Regions from separate parts of the Ruminococcus intestinalis genome, predicted to be linked through region 1. Evidence: predicted binding sites of a transcription regulator. Region 1 holds the regulator's gene; each other region holds the start of a gene.

The links. The regulator NrdR, encoded in region 1, represses ribonucleotide reductase genes. The targets are predictions, from matches to a motif close to CACNANATNTNGTG.
Region 2: H8R91_RS09460 (anaerobic ribonucleoside triphosphate reductase) is a predicted target of NrdR. The motif match lies at 1,485-1,498, and genes of this name have one in related genera.
Region 3: nrdD (anaerobic ribonucleoside-triphosphate reductase) is a predicted target of NrdR. The motif match lies at 3,276-3,289, and genes of this name have one in related genera.

Annotation. Positions count from the first base shown of each region.
Region 1 is NZ_JACOPS010000001.1:199,233-204,235, reverse strand. Features, by position in the region: gene H8R91_RS00995 (enhanced serine sensitivity protein SseB) at 1-357, opposite strand, end outside; gene H8R91_RS00990 (alpha-amylase family glycosyl hydrolase) at 378-2,417, opposite strand; gene nrdR (transcriptional regulator NrdR) at 2,581-3,039, opposite strand; gene H8R91_RS00980 (Crp/Fnr family transcriptional regulator) at 3,454-4,122, opposite strand; gene H8R91_RS00975 (FprA family A-type flavoprotein) at 4,235-5,003, opposite strand, start outside.
Region 2 is NZ_JACOPS010000004.1:225,977-230,979, forward strand. Features, by position in the region: gene H8R91_RS09455 (cation diffusion facilitator family transporter) at 1-1,138, shown strand, start outside; gene H8R91_RS09460 (anaerobic ribonucleoside triphosphate reductase) at 1,562-3,928, shown strand; gene nrdG (anaerobic ribonucleoside-triphosphate reductase activating protein) at 3,931-4,446, shown strand; gene H8R91_RS09470 (O-acetylhomoserine aminocarboxypropyltransferase/cysteine synthase family protein) at 4,621-5,003, opposite strand, start outside.
Region 3 is NZ_JACOPS010000001.1:375,810-380,812, forward strand. Features, by position in the region: gene H8R91_RS01855 (Mbeg1-like protein) at 1-962, opposite strand, end outside; gene metK (methionine adenosyltransferase) at 1,443-2,627, opposite strand; SAM riboswitch class I at 2,681-2,777, opposite strand; gene nrdD (anaerobic ribonucleoside-triphosphate reductase) at 2,876-3,175, opposite strand; gene H8R91_RS01875 (glycoside hydrolase family 25 protein) at 3,527-4,585, opposite strand; gene H8R91_RS01880 (nitroreductase family protein) at 4,768-5,003, shown strand, end outside.

The DNA of each region.
Region 1 (5,003 bases):
TGAAATGCTGTCAAAATCAGTAACTACTTTTTGAGCATTCTGGGTATCCTGCCACTTAAATAATTCTTCTGTATCTGTAAAAAGTCCAAAGAATTTTTCTTTTTTCTGATTTTCAAGAAGTCTGAACTGAACCTGTGTTGCCTGCTTCATAACAGTCTGACCGTTTTCCGTAACAGCCTGTGTTGTAGGAACAACCTTTGCAGGTAAAATAAACTTAGCCTTTACAACTTCTGTAATCATCTTATCGACGTTCTCTTTTGAGTTGTCTTCCTGCATAGTTACAATTGCTTCTTTTAAATCAGGGTTAAAAATCTTTTCAGCAGGTACTCTGCTGTTTTCCATTTTCATTTCGCTCATAATAATATATCCTCCAACTGTTATTCTATAGTATATGTTTTGCCGTCCTCAACAGTAAGTCCATTATCGGCCGGGTACTGCTGACTGTCGGCAAAGTCACCGTCATTAAAAATAATATACGGTGTTTCCCAATCTTCTGTAAAGGTATAGCTGTACTTTCCGTCGCTTTCCTTTGTCATTTCAATTCCCGGCCAGGTTTCGTTTTCATACAGTTCATCGTTGTAAACATATGCAAAAATCTGATCGCCCCAGCTGTCGGGCTTTTCAAAATATACCTTTGTGCCGCTTGAAATTGAATATTTTACTTCTGTAGCAAATACAACTCTTTCGTAGGTTTTTACACCCTTGGAATTTTTAGCTGTAAGTTCAAGTGTTGCTATATCACTTCCGCTCGGTACAGAAACGGTTACGGTTTCTCCGTTCTTATATGAAACAGCCGCTGCTCCGTTAAGAGCATATTCCGCATTATCCGTATTTGCACAAGTAAGTGTGACTGTTGCGGTTTTACCGCTTTGAATATTAAATACGGTGTCCTCGGCAACGCCTACTTCGGCGGCAGCTTCATATTTCTTATAACCGTCGTTATAAAGAACTACCACACTGTTTGCCGGAATATCGGCATCAGAAGTAAGTTTACCGTTTTTAACGGTGTATTCTGTCTTGCCGTCAACTCTGTTTACATATGTACCGTCGGCAAGATTTGTTTCAAATCCTGTCTTAAGAGCGTCTTTTGTATTTACAATTACCGCTCCTTTTGTGCCCCTTTCAATCATAACAGCGGTTGAATCGGAGTTCGGATTTACAATATTTTCGTCTTCGCCAATCATAGCTGTACGGAAGAAATTTACGGCTTTTACACTCTTATCCTTGTACATATCGTCACCCTCTGTGCCGATACGGTTCATTCCCCATTCGTTTTCAACACTTGAATAGTAAGGACGATCGAAGAACAGCGGTGTGCCGTCTTTTCTTGCAGTAATTACTGCCCAACCGAGGATAACCTGTTCCTTAGTCATATTGTACCAGTTGCCGTCATTGATATAGTTATCGTGAGATTCAACCCATGTAACCATATTAAGCGGTGCGTCACCGAGCCAATAATCACTTACAGTACCTTTTGACAAAGTATTGTTTGTAATTGCGCCTCTGATTTTACTGCCGTATGTACTTGCTGTAGTATGACCTATTGCCTCAATATAGTCGGCAATTCTTTCATTGTTGCCCTGAAGCACCTCTCCGTATATAAACAGATTGTCAGCATTGTTTACTTCGGTGATTACTCTCTGCCAGAAGTTATTTGTAAAGCCGTCATCTTCCTTAGGATCGTCAGGTAAGCCGATGTGCTTTGCAGTATCATAACGGAAACCGTCAGCACCGCAAGCGACACAGTCATTGAGATACTCAATAAAATAATCCTGAAAAGATGTGCGCTCTGTATTAATATCAGGCAAACCACCCATTTTGTAAGTAGTGCAAGCAAGTCTGTTTGAAAAGTCATTGAGGTCATACGCATTGTTTTTATGATAAAGCGTGTCCAAACTTCCGCCGCCTGCATCAATAAGATCCTGACTTACTGCGCTTGTGGTCGGTGTTGTGTGGTTAGCAATAACATCAACAATAACCTTAATACCGTACTTTTCCGCCTCGTCACACATAGCTTTAAACTCGTCACGAGTTCCGAGCTGATAGTTACCGATTTTAAAATCGGTGGGCTGATAATGATAGTACCATTTGCCATCACCGTAAAGCTGCATTCCGCCGTTCTCGCCCTCAAGGCAAGCATTAATAGGCGAAGTCTGCAGCGCCGTATATCCTGAAGCCGCAATGTCAGCCATAGATTCCTTTATAGTATTGAAATCCCACGAAAAACACTGCAAAATTGTACCGTTATCAATCTTATCTGCGTGAGCATACTCGGTAGAAGTATTGGTAGAAGTATTATCATCTGAACCGTTCTGCGAATTTGAACAGCCTGTCAAATAAACGACAGAACCTGTGAGCATAGCAGAAACCAACAGACCTGATAATATTCTTTTGAACAAATAATCACCATCTTTCATTTCACAATTAATCCGAGTGCGATAAGCCACAAGGATAAAATTATTATAACATTATTTCTTAGCAAAATAAATAGTATTTTGAGATTTTTTACAATTATTTTAAAAATTCCTACCTAATAAACAAAAAGAGCCTGATTTTTTGGATAATCAGGCTCTTAAAATATTACTTTTTTTCGGTAAGGAGTTTGTTTAACTCCTCCATAAATGTATTAATATCCTTGAATTGGCGATAAACCGAGGCAAAACGAACATATGAAACTTCATCAACCTTTTTAAGGCGCTCCATTACAAGTTCACCGATCTGCTCGGCAGTAATTTCTCGTTCAAAGCCGTTCTGTGCAGTAAGCTCAATGTCAGTGACCATTTCTTCTACCTGTTCAACAGAAACAGGGCGCTTTTCACAAGCACGAAGAATACCTGCAGTCAGCTTATTGCGGTCAAAAACTTCTCTTGATTTGTCACGCTTGACAACATAGAGAGGAATATTCTCAATAATTTCATAAGTTGTAAAACGCTTTCCGCACTTAAGACATTCTCTTCTTCTGCGTATTCTTTCCCCGTCATCTGCCGAACGGGAATCCACAACCTTACTTTCTTCAAATGAACAATATGGGCATTTCATAAAAAGCTCCCCTAAATCACAAATATTCTAAAAATATTATAACATACCGAAAAATTCAAGGCAATAAATATTTATTTACAAATTTATTACATTTTTGCTCTATGCTGATTTTTACAAATGAAAAAAGCAACAGTTGAGAATAAACTCGTCTGTTGCTTTTTTAGGGGTAATAGGGTTATAGAAGAAATTTATGTTATGTAGTTGATAGCATATTTTTAACAGCTCATTCGCTGTTTCTTTTAAAATTATAACAGAATAATACTATTTTGGAAATTGCATTTGCAACGATTTTCAAGAAACTGTATAAAAATACAGTAATAAATTTTATTGAATACGCACTAATATGCCAAGATTTAATTAATATCAAGACTAACACAAGCAATATTCATTACTGTTTTATAATATCCCTACAATTCATAATTTTTGCAATATGGTGAAATTATCACCGTTAAAATCTATTAATCCGTCTTTTTTCATTTTATTAAGCTCACGGGAAAGCGCCGATTTATCAACGCTTAGATAATCCGCAAAATCCTGTCTTGAGCCTTCAATGCAAAAAGAAGAACTTCCGTCACGCTTTTCTCTGAATTCAAAATAACGCATTATTTTTTTGCGTATGGAACGCTCTGAAAGCACAATTTTATATTCGAGAGAGCGCAAATCCATCTCCTCAAACAATACAAAAAGATTTTTAAGTAATTTTTGCTGAATAATAATCTTTTTATAATCATTTTCTTTAATTTTCGCAAAATCAAGAAAAAGAATTGTCGACTCCCCATGCGACACTATTTCAATATCGCAATGTGTGGTTCGTGGTGCGGCGGTGATAAGCCAACCTATGCTGTCACTGTAAACTCTTCCCAAAATTTCACGAACTCCGTCTGAATTATATTTTTGTATTTGAGCCGCACCCTCAAGCACAAAAGCGGAATATTTATGAATTTTGCCTGAACTTACAATAATATCATCATTTTTATAGCTCTGAATTTTATAATCAAATTCCACAAGCGCCTGTTCTATTTCTTCATCTGTAAAACTTTCAAAAATCGGGTGCTTTCTTAGGAATTCAAAATGTTGTTCCATATTTCCTCCGACAAATTAAATATGCAATACTAAAAATATCCGCACCAAAATATACGGATATTTTATCCGTAAATTCAAAATAGTTTGCGTACTTTTAGCAAAAACTATTTTATTAAATTATTGAATCTGCAAGAGCGGCAAGCTGAACTTCATTTTCAGCTGTCATAGTTGAACGGATTGTAACCTTGGCATCTGAAATCTCAATACCCTTCATTTCGTCAAAATAAGGCTGCATAGACTTGATTGCACAAGGTGCCCATGAACCGTTTTCAATCATAGCGACTTTACGGTTTTTGTATCCCTTAATTTTCAAATGATGTAAAAAGTCATTCATAACAGGGAAAACTCCGCCGTCATATGAAGGAGCGGCCACAACAAGTGTAGAATACTTAAATGCGTCCTCAACATTTTCTGCCATATCACTTCTTGAAAGGTCAGAAATAGCAATCTTTTTATCTGTTTTCTCTTTCAAAATATCATAAAGTTTTAAAGCGGCTTTTTCGGTATTGCCATGAATTGAACAATAAGCGATAAATATACCGTCAACCTCCGGCTCATACTTGCTCCAGATGTCATAAAGGTTAATATAATAACCGAGATTTTCAGTAAGAACAGGACCGTGTAACGGACAGATTTTCTCAATATCAAGCTTAGCTGCTTTTTTAAGCAAAGCCTGAACCTGCACACCGTATTTTCCGCAAATATTAAAGTAATATCTTCTTGCCTCGCAAGCCCAATCTTCGTCTGTATCAAGTGCACCGAATTTACCGAATCCATCGGCAGAAAAAAGCACTTTTTCCTTGCTTTCATATGTAACCATAACCTCGGGCCAATGTACCATAGGCGCCATATAGAAAGAAAGTGTATGTTCTCCGAGGTTT
Region 2 (5,003 bases), on a different contig from region 1:
GCAGGTGCGTTCGGCTTGCGGTAATTTTTCGGGTGTAGTCGGAATAATACTGAATCTCATTTTGTTCAGTGCAAAGCTTTTGTCGGGGATACTCACCGCATCAATTTCCGTAACTGCAGACGCATTCAATAACTTGTCTGATGCAGGCAGTTCGGTTGTAACATTCTTGGGATTTAAACTTGCCAACAGACCTGCCGATGAAGAACATCCCTACGGTCACGGCAGATATGAATATGTGGCGGGTTTGGGAATATCGTGTGCAATTATCCTTGTGGGTGTGGAACTTTTGAAATCGTCAATTGAAAAAATTATTAATCCCGAAGAAAGCACAGCAATTACTTTGTTGTCGGTATGTATTCTTATCGGCTCAATCTGTGTAAAGCTGTGGATGTTTTTCTTCAACAGGGCAATGTCAAAAAAGATTTCTTCGTCTGCTCTTAAGGCAACGGCAATGGATTCTCTCACCGACTGTATTGCTACTTCGGTAGTTTTAATAGGTTTGGGCATATCTGCCGTAACAGGTGTGAATATCGACGGTTGGCTCGGTTGTGCCGTAGCCGGATTTATTCTTTATACGGGTATAAGCACTTTTAAGGAAAGTCTTTCACCTTTGCTCGGAAATACTCCCGACCCGGAATTTATAGACGAAATCAGAGAAATTGTGCTTTCTACCGAACTTATAACGGGTATTCACGATTTGCTCATTCACGATTACGGTCCGGGAAGATGTATAATTTCTTTCCATGCGGAAGTTCCTTACGATGTCGATATTTTAAAGGCGCACGATGTAATCGACAGACTTGAAAGAAAAATACAGGAAAAGTATAATTGCGTGGTTACTATTCATATGGATCCGATTGCGGTTTCCGATGAATATACTATTGAATTAAAAGAAAAGATAAACGAGTCGCTTGACAGTATTGACAGCGCACTCAGCCTGCACGATTTCAGAATTGTAAAGGGAGAAGAGCATCAGCGTGTACTTTTTGACCTTGTGGTTCCGCCTGAATGTAAATTAAAAGAAACAGATGCGTTAAATGCTGTGAAAGAAAAAATAGCGCAGATTGATGAAAAACTTATCCCGATAATACATATTGATAAAATCTGCCTTGAATGTGGCGGAAATATTAAATTATGATTTAGCAAAACACTTTATTAAGCGATTATAAAGGTTTGGTTAAAACCGTGCGTTAAATCGCAAAACTTACTGATAAAAGCAATCAAGCTGTTTGATAAAGCAGCCCGATTGCTTTTTGTTTTGATTTTATGTCAGTGTTTAATTATTAGAACAATATACAATATATTGTGGCGATATAAACAAACGGTCACATATTATAGAAAATTTTTGTAATATTCTAATTTGTAATTATCCTAAAAAAATTGCTCAAATTAAACAAATAAAAAAATCTGTTTTTGTCAGTTTGACGATTGAATTAAACGCCTCTTTATGATAGAATAAAACTTGTGTTCGGCAATACATATACCACAATATATAGTGAAAATTATAAAAGTAACACTAAATATAGACATATATAGGAGTTATAAATACGGAGGAAGAGAAATGATAACAAAAATTATTAAGCGTGACGGACGAGAAGCGAATTTTGACACAGAAAAAATAACACAAGCCATTTATAAGGCTGCACAGGCAATCGGCGGTAACGATTATGATGCCGCAAAAGCACTTTCGGTACAGGTAAGAGATTTACTTGAGAAAAAGTGCGGAGATAAGGCTCCTACAGTTGAGCAGGTACAGGACGCTGTTGAAAAGGTGCTTATTGAAAACGGTCATGCAAGAACTGCAAAGGAATATATACTTTACCGTGCAGAGCGTACAAGAGTGCGTGAAATGAACACAAAGCTGATGAAGATTTATGAGGACCTTACTTTTAAATCAGCAAAAGATAACGATGTAAAGAGAGAGAATGCAAACATTGACGGCGACACCGCAATGGGCACAATGCTCAAGTACGGTTCAGAGGGCGCAAAACAGTTCAATGAAATGTACATTCTCGACCCTAAGTATTCTAAGGCTCATCGTGACGGTGATATTCATATTCACGATCTTGATTTCTTTACACTTACCACAACTTGTTGCCAGATTGACCTTGTAAGACTTTTTAAAGGCGGTTTTTCAACAGGTCACGGCTATTTGAGAGAACCTAATGACATTGCATCATATTCGGCACTTGCATGTATTGCAATTCAGTCTAACCAGAATGACCAGCACGGCGGTCAGAGTGTGCCTAACTTTGATTACTCAATGGCTCCGGGCGTTAAGAAAACATACAGAAAGCGTTACAGAATCAATCTTGAAAGAGCAATTGAACTTTTGACAGATGCCGAAGATCCTGACGCTACAGTAAAAGAAATCTGCGAAAAGGCAGAGGAGGCAAGCGGCGAATGGCCGACACTCGAAAATCAGACTCCTAATTATAAAAAGGAAGAGCTTGCACTTCTTAAAGAAAAGTTTGAAGACAGAGTTGCCGAGAAAATTCAGCGTTTTGCGTTTAAACATGCCGAGGCTGAAACAGATAAGGCTACTTTCCAGGCTATGGAGGCACTTATCCATAACCTTAACACAATGCATTCAAGAGCAGGCGCACAGATTCCGTTCAGCTCACTTAACTACGGTACAGATACTTCTCCGGAGGGCAGACTTGTTATGAAGAACCTCCTTTACGCTACGGAAAGAGGTCTTGGCAACGGTGAAACACCTATTTTCCCAATTCAGATTTTCAAGGTAAAAGAGGGCGTAAACTACAATCCGGAGGATAAGAACTACGATTTGTACAAACTTTCAATGAGAGTTTCTGCAAAAAGACTTTTCCCTAACTTCTCATTTATCGACGCACCGTACAATCTCCAATATTACAAGCCCGGTCATCCTGAAACAGAGGTTGCATATATGGGCTGCCGTACAAGAGTTATGGGCAATGTTTACGATCCTGACAGAGAGATTACATACGGCAGAGGAAACCTTAGCTTTACTTCAATTAACCTTCCAAGACTTGCAATTCTTTCAAATAAAAATATTGACTTCTTCTTTGAACAGCTTGACAGAATGTGCGATCTCGTTGTAGGTCAGCTTCTTGAGCGTTTTGAAATTCAGTGTCAGAAACTTGTCAGAAACTATCCTTTCCTTATGGGTCAGGGTATTTGGCTTGACAGCGACAAGCTTACTCCTAACGATTCTGTAAGAGATGTTTTAAAGCACGGCTCACTCACAATCGGATTTATCGGACTTGCCGAGTGTCTTGTGGTTCTTACAGGCAAACATCACGGCGAGAGCGAAACTTCACAAAAGCTCGGCCTTGAAATTGTCGGCTATATGAGAAAGAAGATGAACGAGGCTACCGAGAAGTATAAACTTAACTTCGGTGTTATCGGTACTCCTGCAGAGGGCTTGTCGGGCAGATTTGTAAGAATTGATAAAGAGCGTTTCGGAATTATTCCGGGTGTTACAGACAGAGAGTATTATACAAACTCTTTCCATGTACCTGTTTATTACAATATTTCCGCATTTGATAAAATTAAGATTGAAGCACCTTATCACAATCTTACAAACGGCGGTCACATCTCATATATTGAGCTTGACGGTGACCCGTCACAGAATATTGACGCATTTGAGGCTGTTATCCGTTGTATGAAAGAGAGCGGAATCGGCTACGGTGCAATCAACCACCCCGTTGACCGTGACCCTGTTTGCGGACATACAGGTATTATCGGTGATTATTGCCCGCAGTGCGGCAGAAAAGAAACTAAGAACGGTCAGGGATTTGAGCGTATCCGCAGAATTACAGGCTACCTTGTAGGTACAACAGAGCGTTTTAACAATGCAAAGGCAGCCGAGGTAAGGGATAGGGTAAAGCATTCTGTTTCCGAATGTTGCGGTATGGAAGATTTTTCCGATGATATTACAGCATAATTATGAGTAAAGATATTATAAGACTTTCAGGAGTTATAAAAAACAGCATAGTTGACGGCCCGGGTTTCAGACTTACAGTTTTTTGCCAGGGTTGTCCGCATCACTGCGAGGGCTGCCACAACGAAAAAACGTGGGACTTTGACGGCGGCTTTGACGGCAAGGTTGAGAAGATAATCAATGTCGCAAAGTCACTTCCGCTCTTGCAGGGACTTACTTTTTCGGGCGGCGAACCGTTTTGTCAGGCAGAGGCATTTGCAGAGCTTGGCAGACTTGCACACGAAAACGGATATAATGTAGTTACATACACGGGCTATACTTATGAAAAGCTGCTTGAGGGAGCAGACAAACATCCTGAATGGATGGATTTGCTCAAACAGACGGACTACCTTATAGACGGCAGATTTATACTTGAAGAAAAGAGCCTGATGCTTAAGTTCAGAGGAAGCAGAAATCAGCGTATTATTGATGTGAAAAAGAGCCTTGAAAGTAATCAAATAGTTGAAAATTACGATATATAAACAAAACCTGCGTTGTTGAGTATAACGCAGGTTTTGTGTTTTGCTGATTTTTTCAAAAGTTAGAGCAGCAGAGTATTTTATAATTATTTGCTTTAAACTGTGCACTAAACAGTAATAAAAAATACGGACTGCACACAAAATGCAGTCCGTAAATATTTGAATTATGTGATTTGATTATTTAATAGCCTCAAATGCTTCCTGTAAATCGAAGAGAATATCATCAATATGCTCTGTACCGATTGAAAGACGAATTGTATTTGGCTTAATGCCCTGCTCTGCAAGCTCCTGCTCGTTAAGCTGTGAGTGTGTTGTTGATGCAGGATGAATAGCAAGTGACTTAACATCTGCTACATTTGCAAGAAGTGAGAATACCTGGAGATTATCAATGAACTTCTTAGCGTCTTCTTCTGTACCCTTGATTTCAAAAGTAAAGATTGAACCGCCGCCGTTAGGGAAGTACTTATCATAAAGTGCCTTATACGGTGAGTTTGGAAGTGATGGGTGGTTTACGCTCTCAACCTGTGGGTGATTTACAAGGAATTCAAGAACTTTCTTTG
Region 3 (5,003 bases), 180 kb from region 1:
GTGATTTTACCGCCTTCTGCCATAATTTGAAATACAGAGTCTATGATTTGTTTTTTCTGTTCGGTTGTAAGTCCGTCAATAAGCTCTTTCATATTTTTTTCGGCAAATTTAATACTCTTGGTATCTTCATCAAGGTGTACAAAGTGTGTGCCTACTACATTCCAGCTGAAAGCATCGTGCTGCCAGAAAGAATGACTTGCGCTTTTTACTATTATATAATCTTCATCATGCTCAAGTAACATACCCACAAATGATGACTGCGGAACAAAGGTAGTGATTCTGTCGGCAATTTCTTTGTGCTGCTCACTTTCTATGAATTCCTTTGAAAAACCCGGACCGTCGTTGTTATATACAGCTATTATTCTGTCTTTGATTTCAGGAAAAGTATTTACAGCGGAATAGATTGCGAGATTTCCGCCTTTGGAGTGACCTCCGAGGTATATTTCGCTGTTTGGATATTTGTTTGCAACCATACTCAGATATGCCGCTGCGTTAAGCTGTGAGGGAATATTGTCGGTTATGGCAATCATACAATCTTCTTTCCAACCGTTGAGCGTATTGTCTGTGCCACGGTAAGCGATAAATAATTTATCTGTATCAAAATGAAAAGTGCAAGCGCCGAATTGCATTGGATTATCTTCGCAGTCATATGCCGCAAAATCCGATACATATATATTTTTTAACCTGTTGCTTTTAGCTGATTCGGATAATAACTTGGTTATTTCCTTGCCGACTGTGTTGTAAAAATCTTTAAATACATAGTAATCTTTAAAAACAACATCACGCTTTTCTTTAAAATAAAGTTTATTTATGTCGGAAAGCGGAAGCTGTGATTTTTCTGTATATCCCGAAAAATCAAGATAAACAAGCTCTGAAAATATAAGAGCGTCAACTTCGTTTAAAGGTGAAATATCAAAACCTAAATCGCCACGCCATTTTAAATAGTTTATAAGATTATTCATAACCCACCTCGCAATATTAATAATTAAATTTTATAAAATTTGCACTTAAAAAGCAATATAATTCACATAAAATTCAGAAAGCCCACTGCAAAATATGCAATGGGCAATTTTAAGTTTATTTTTGTTGTGCTCGTCTTAAAATGTCAGGTAAAGAATTGAATATTACCTGTATATTGAATATTACCTGTATATTTAATATTGCTTTATCTTCACCGAATTTTTTTGTTTTTAAAACCGTTCACAAGCATACCTGCCGCAGTCTTGGCAAAGAGGTCGCAGATAAATATTTTAAAATCATCTGTAACGGATATATTGTTTTGAATTTCGCAATTGTTTACAACTTTCTTTTATAATCTAAATAATTATAAAAGTTTGGTCAACCTTTTATAATTTTTTGACTTAAGGATAGAACCGACAAATTATAAAAACCGCTCTCCTAAGAATTTTTTAGAAGAGCGGTTTGTGTATTTGTTTTAATAATTATTCGTTAATAGCTTTAACGAGAGCCTGTGCTTTGTCTGTCTTTTCCCAAGCAACGCCGAGTTCTTCTCTGCCCATATGACCGTAAGCGGCAAGCGGACGATACTTTGTTTCTTTAAGCTTTAACTGCTCAATAATAGAATTCGGACGGCAGTCAAATACCTTTTCCACAGCGTCTGAAAGCTGTTCGTTTGTGTAGCTTGATGAACCGAAAGCATCTACCATTATTGATACAGGTTTAGCAACACCGATTGCATATGCAAGCTGAACCTCGCACTTATCGGCAAGACCTGCGGCAACAATATTCTTTGCGATGTATCTTGCGTAGTAAGCGGCACTTCTGTCAACCTTTGTCGGGTCTTTACCGCTGAATGCACCGCCGCCGTGACGAGAAAATCCGCCGTAGGTATCAACTATAATCTTTCTGCCTGTAAGACCTGAATCGCCTACAGGGCCGCCGATTACAAATCTGCCTGTCGGGTTGATGAAATATTTTGTGTTTTCGTCTAAAAGCTCGGCAGGAATGATTGGCTTTACTACATATTCAACCATATCTTTTCTGATCTGCTCCAGTGTAACATTTTCATCGTGCTGTGTAGACACAACAACGGTGTCTACCCTTACAGGTGTGTCACCCTCATACTCAACGGTTACCTGTGTTTTACCGTCAGGACGAAGGTAGGAGAGAGTACCGTCTTTTCTTACCGCTGTAAGCTGTTTTGCAAGCTTGTGAGCAAGTGAGATAGCAAGCGGCATAAGCTCTTTGGTTTCGTTGCAAGCGTAGCCGAACATCATACCCTGGTCGCCGGCACCAATCTGATTGTTAGCGTCATTTTCGCCGTCTTTAAGCTCGTAGCTTTCGTTTACGCCCATTGCAATATCAGGGCTCTGCTGGTCAATAGAAGTGAGTACAGCGCAAGTATTGCCGTTAAAACCGCATGCCTGGTTGTCATAGCCGATGTCATTTACAACTTCTCTTGCGATACCTGCAATGTCAACATAGCAGTCTGTAGAAATTTCGCCCATAACATGAACTACACCTGTTGTAGCGGTTACCTCGCAGGCAACATGAGCGTTTTTATCCTGTTCGAGAATAGCGTCAAGAACAGCGTCGGAAATCTGGTCGCAAACTTTGTCGGGATGTCCCTCTGTTACTGACTCAGAAGTGAAAAAATGTTTTGCCATTATAATTCTCCTTTGCAAAAAATAAGCACCTTTCAGCCGAAAGGTGCTATTAAGACTCATCTTTCGGTAAATACCGCAGGATTTGGCACCTTGCAAATGCAGGTTGCCGGACTTCACAGGGCCTGTTCCCTCAGTCGCTCTTGATAAGATAAATATTAACTTATTGTTTTAATTATATACCGTTATATCGACAAAAGTCAACAAGAAATAACAGGTATATTATAAAATCGGATAATCAAACAAAAAAATTATGCGATTTCATCAACAGAGCAACATTCTGTACAAGGTACGCTGTGCTTTACTCTGTCTTCAACCTCGGCACGCTTTGCGTTGTTAAAGCGGTCAACAGTACCTACAAGGTAGCCTGTAATTCTGCGGATTCTTTCAAACGGAACAGAATCATAGTCATACTTAACATCAACATAGTCGCCGTCAACTGTGAGTTCAACATTCTTGATATATTTATCCGGATTTGCCTCTCTAAGCTGTGTTGTGTATGCCTCAATTTCCTTTTTGCTAAGCTTTCCGCCCTTTACATTTACTGTCATAATAAATCCTTCCCTTTCGTAATTTCATAATCCTCTTTAATGTATAATGTAACTTTTAATTCTTTAAAAGCATATATCTTGTAGAGTAAATCTATTATAGCACAACATCTTGTTGTATGCAATATCAAAATAGGAATTATTCGCACAAATAAAAGTAAGTATTTTTGTTTATTTTTACAGTTGACAAATATATAAAAGCAAAGAGGACAAAAGTTTTGCCCTCAAATAACAATTTTTATTAGTTTAATTTCCCGATTTGTAATTGTATATGAATATTTTAGGTATATGAATATTTTAGCACAAAATTTTTTATTTCAAGCAAATAAGGCGATGCTTCCACCGCCTTATATATTATTCGAGCACCAATAAAACTCTGTCTATGTTGTTACCAAAAAGTCCTGCGTAGCCGTCCTGACCGTTTGAAGTTTGGTCGTCGTGCTGCCAGTCAAAATATTCTTTGCTTATTGCCGAAACTTTATATTTTGCAACAAGATATTTGTTAAGACTTTCGGCAATACTCTGCGGTGTGGTGTAATACACTCTGATTGCGTCAATTTTACTGCCGTTGCCCGCATAACCGTTTTCTAAATCGTCAATGTCATATCCGCTGACTTTCGGCAGCCATCCGCTTTTAGTGTGAACCTGATACCACACCTTGCCTTCACTTACTTTTATTGCAATATCCGTAATTGCTTTGCCTTTTAAACCTGCGTAATCTTCAAGATTTTTTACTTCGGGCAGCCAAACACCGTCACAGCGCACTCTGTAGAAAATATCCGGTTTGGTTATTTTTCCTTTGTCTTTATCGTCTTCTTTTTTGCTGTTGAAAACGCTTTCGTTAAATATGATGTTCGTATCAATATTTTTGCCGTAACCGCTTACTCTGCCTGTTGAACTGTTCTGCCATATATCACAGTTTAATTCATTTACGGAGTTATATTGTGCAAGCCAGATACTGTACTTTTTCTTTAATTTATCGTAATCGAGAAAATTATTAAACCAATTCAGATTAGCATATACACCTGCTCTGTAGTTACTTTTCTTGATCGTTTCGCAAAAGCGTTCCGCAATTTCTGTAAGTTTTGCTTTGCCGAGTTTAGTTTGTGAATTATCTTCCAAATCATAATAAATCGGCATATCAAGAGATTTGTTATTAATGCATTCAAGGCAAGCCCTTGCCTCTTTTTCTGCATCGCCGACGCTGTCTGCGTAACTGTACCAGTACACACCAATCATCATATTTTCGCTTTTTGCGTTTTTGTAATGACTTTCAAACATACTGTCTTTCTGACTTGATTCTCTGCCGTAGCCTGCTCTTATAATGACAGCTTTTATACCGTCGCTTTTCATTTTGTTAAAATTAATGCCTTGCTGAAATTCTGAAATATCAACACAGCTTACTTTTGCCATAAAATCATCCTTTCAAATTGATAAAGTTTACTTTAGTATAATATTAAAAATAATACCAAAAGTTAAACTTTTCATTTACAGTGCTTAAAGTGCTAAAATTGCAGAAATTAGGCTAATTTTATTGTAAAAAATTTTATTTTGTGCTAATATTACCTTATAAATAAAATGAAATCGGAGGTATTATGATGGAATTATCAAAAGTAACGGAAACTCGCAGAAGCGTAAGAGAATACATAAATAAACCTGTTGAAACAGAAAAGTTAAGAGAGATGATTGCGGCGGCTCAACTTGCACCGTCATGGAAAAACTCGCAGGTATCACGCTACTATGTGGTAACAGGCGAAAAACTTGCAGATGTTAAGAATGCATTGTCGCCTTACAATCAGAAAAATGTTGCAAACGCTCCCGCACTTATTGT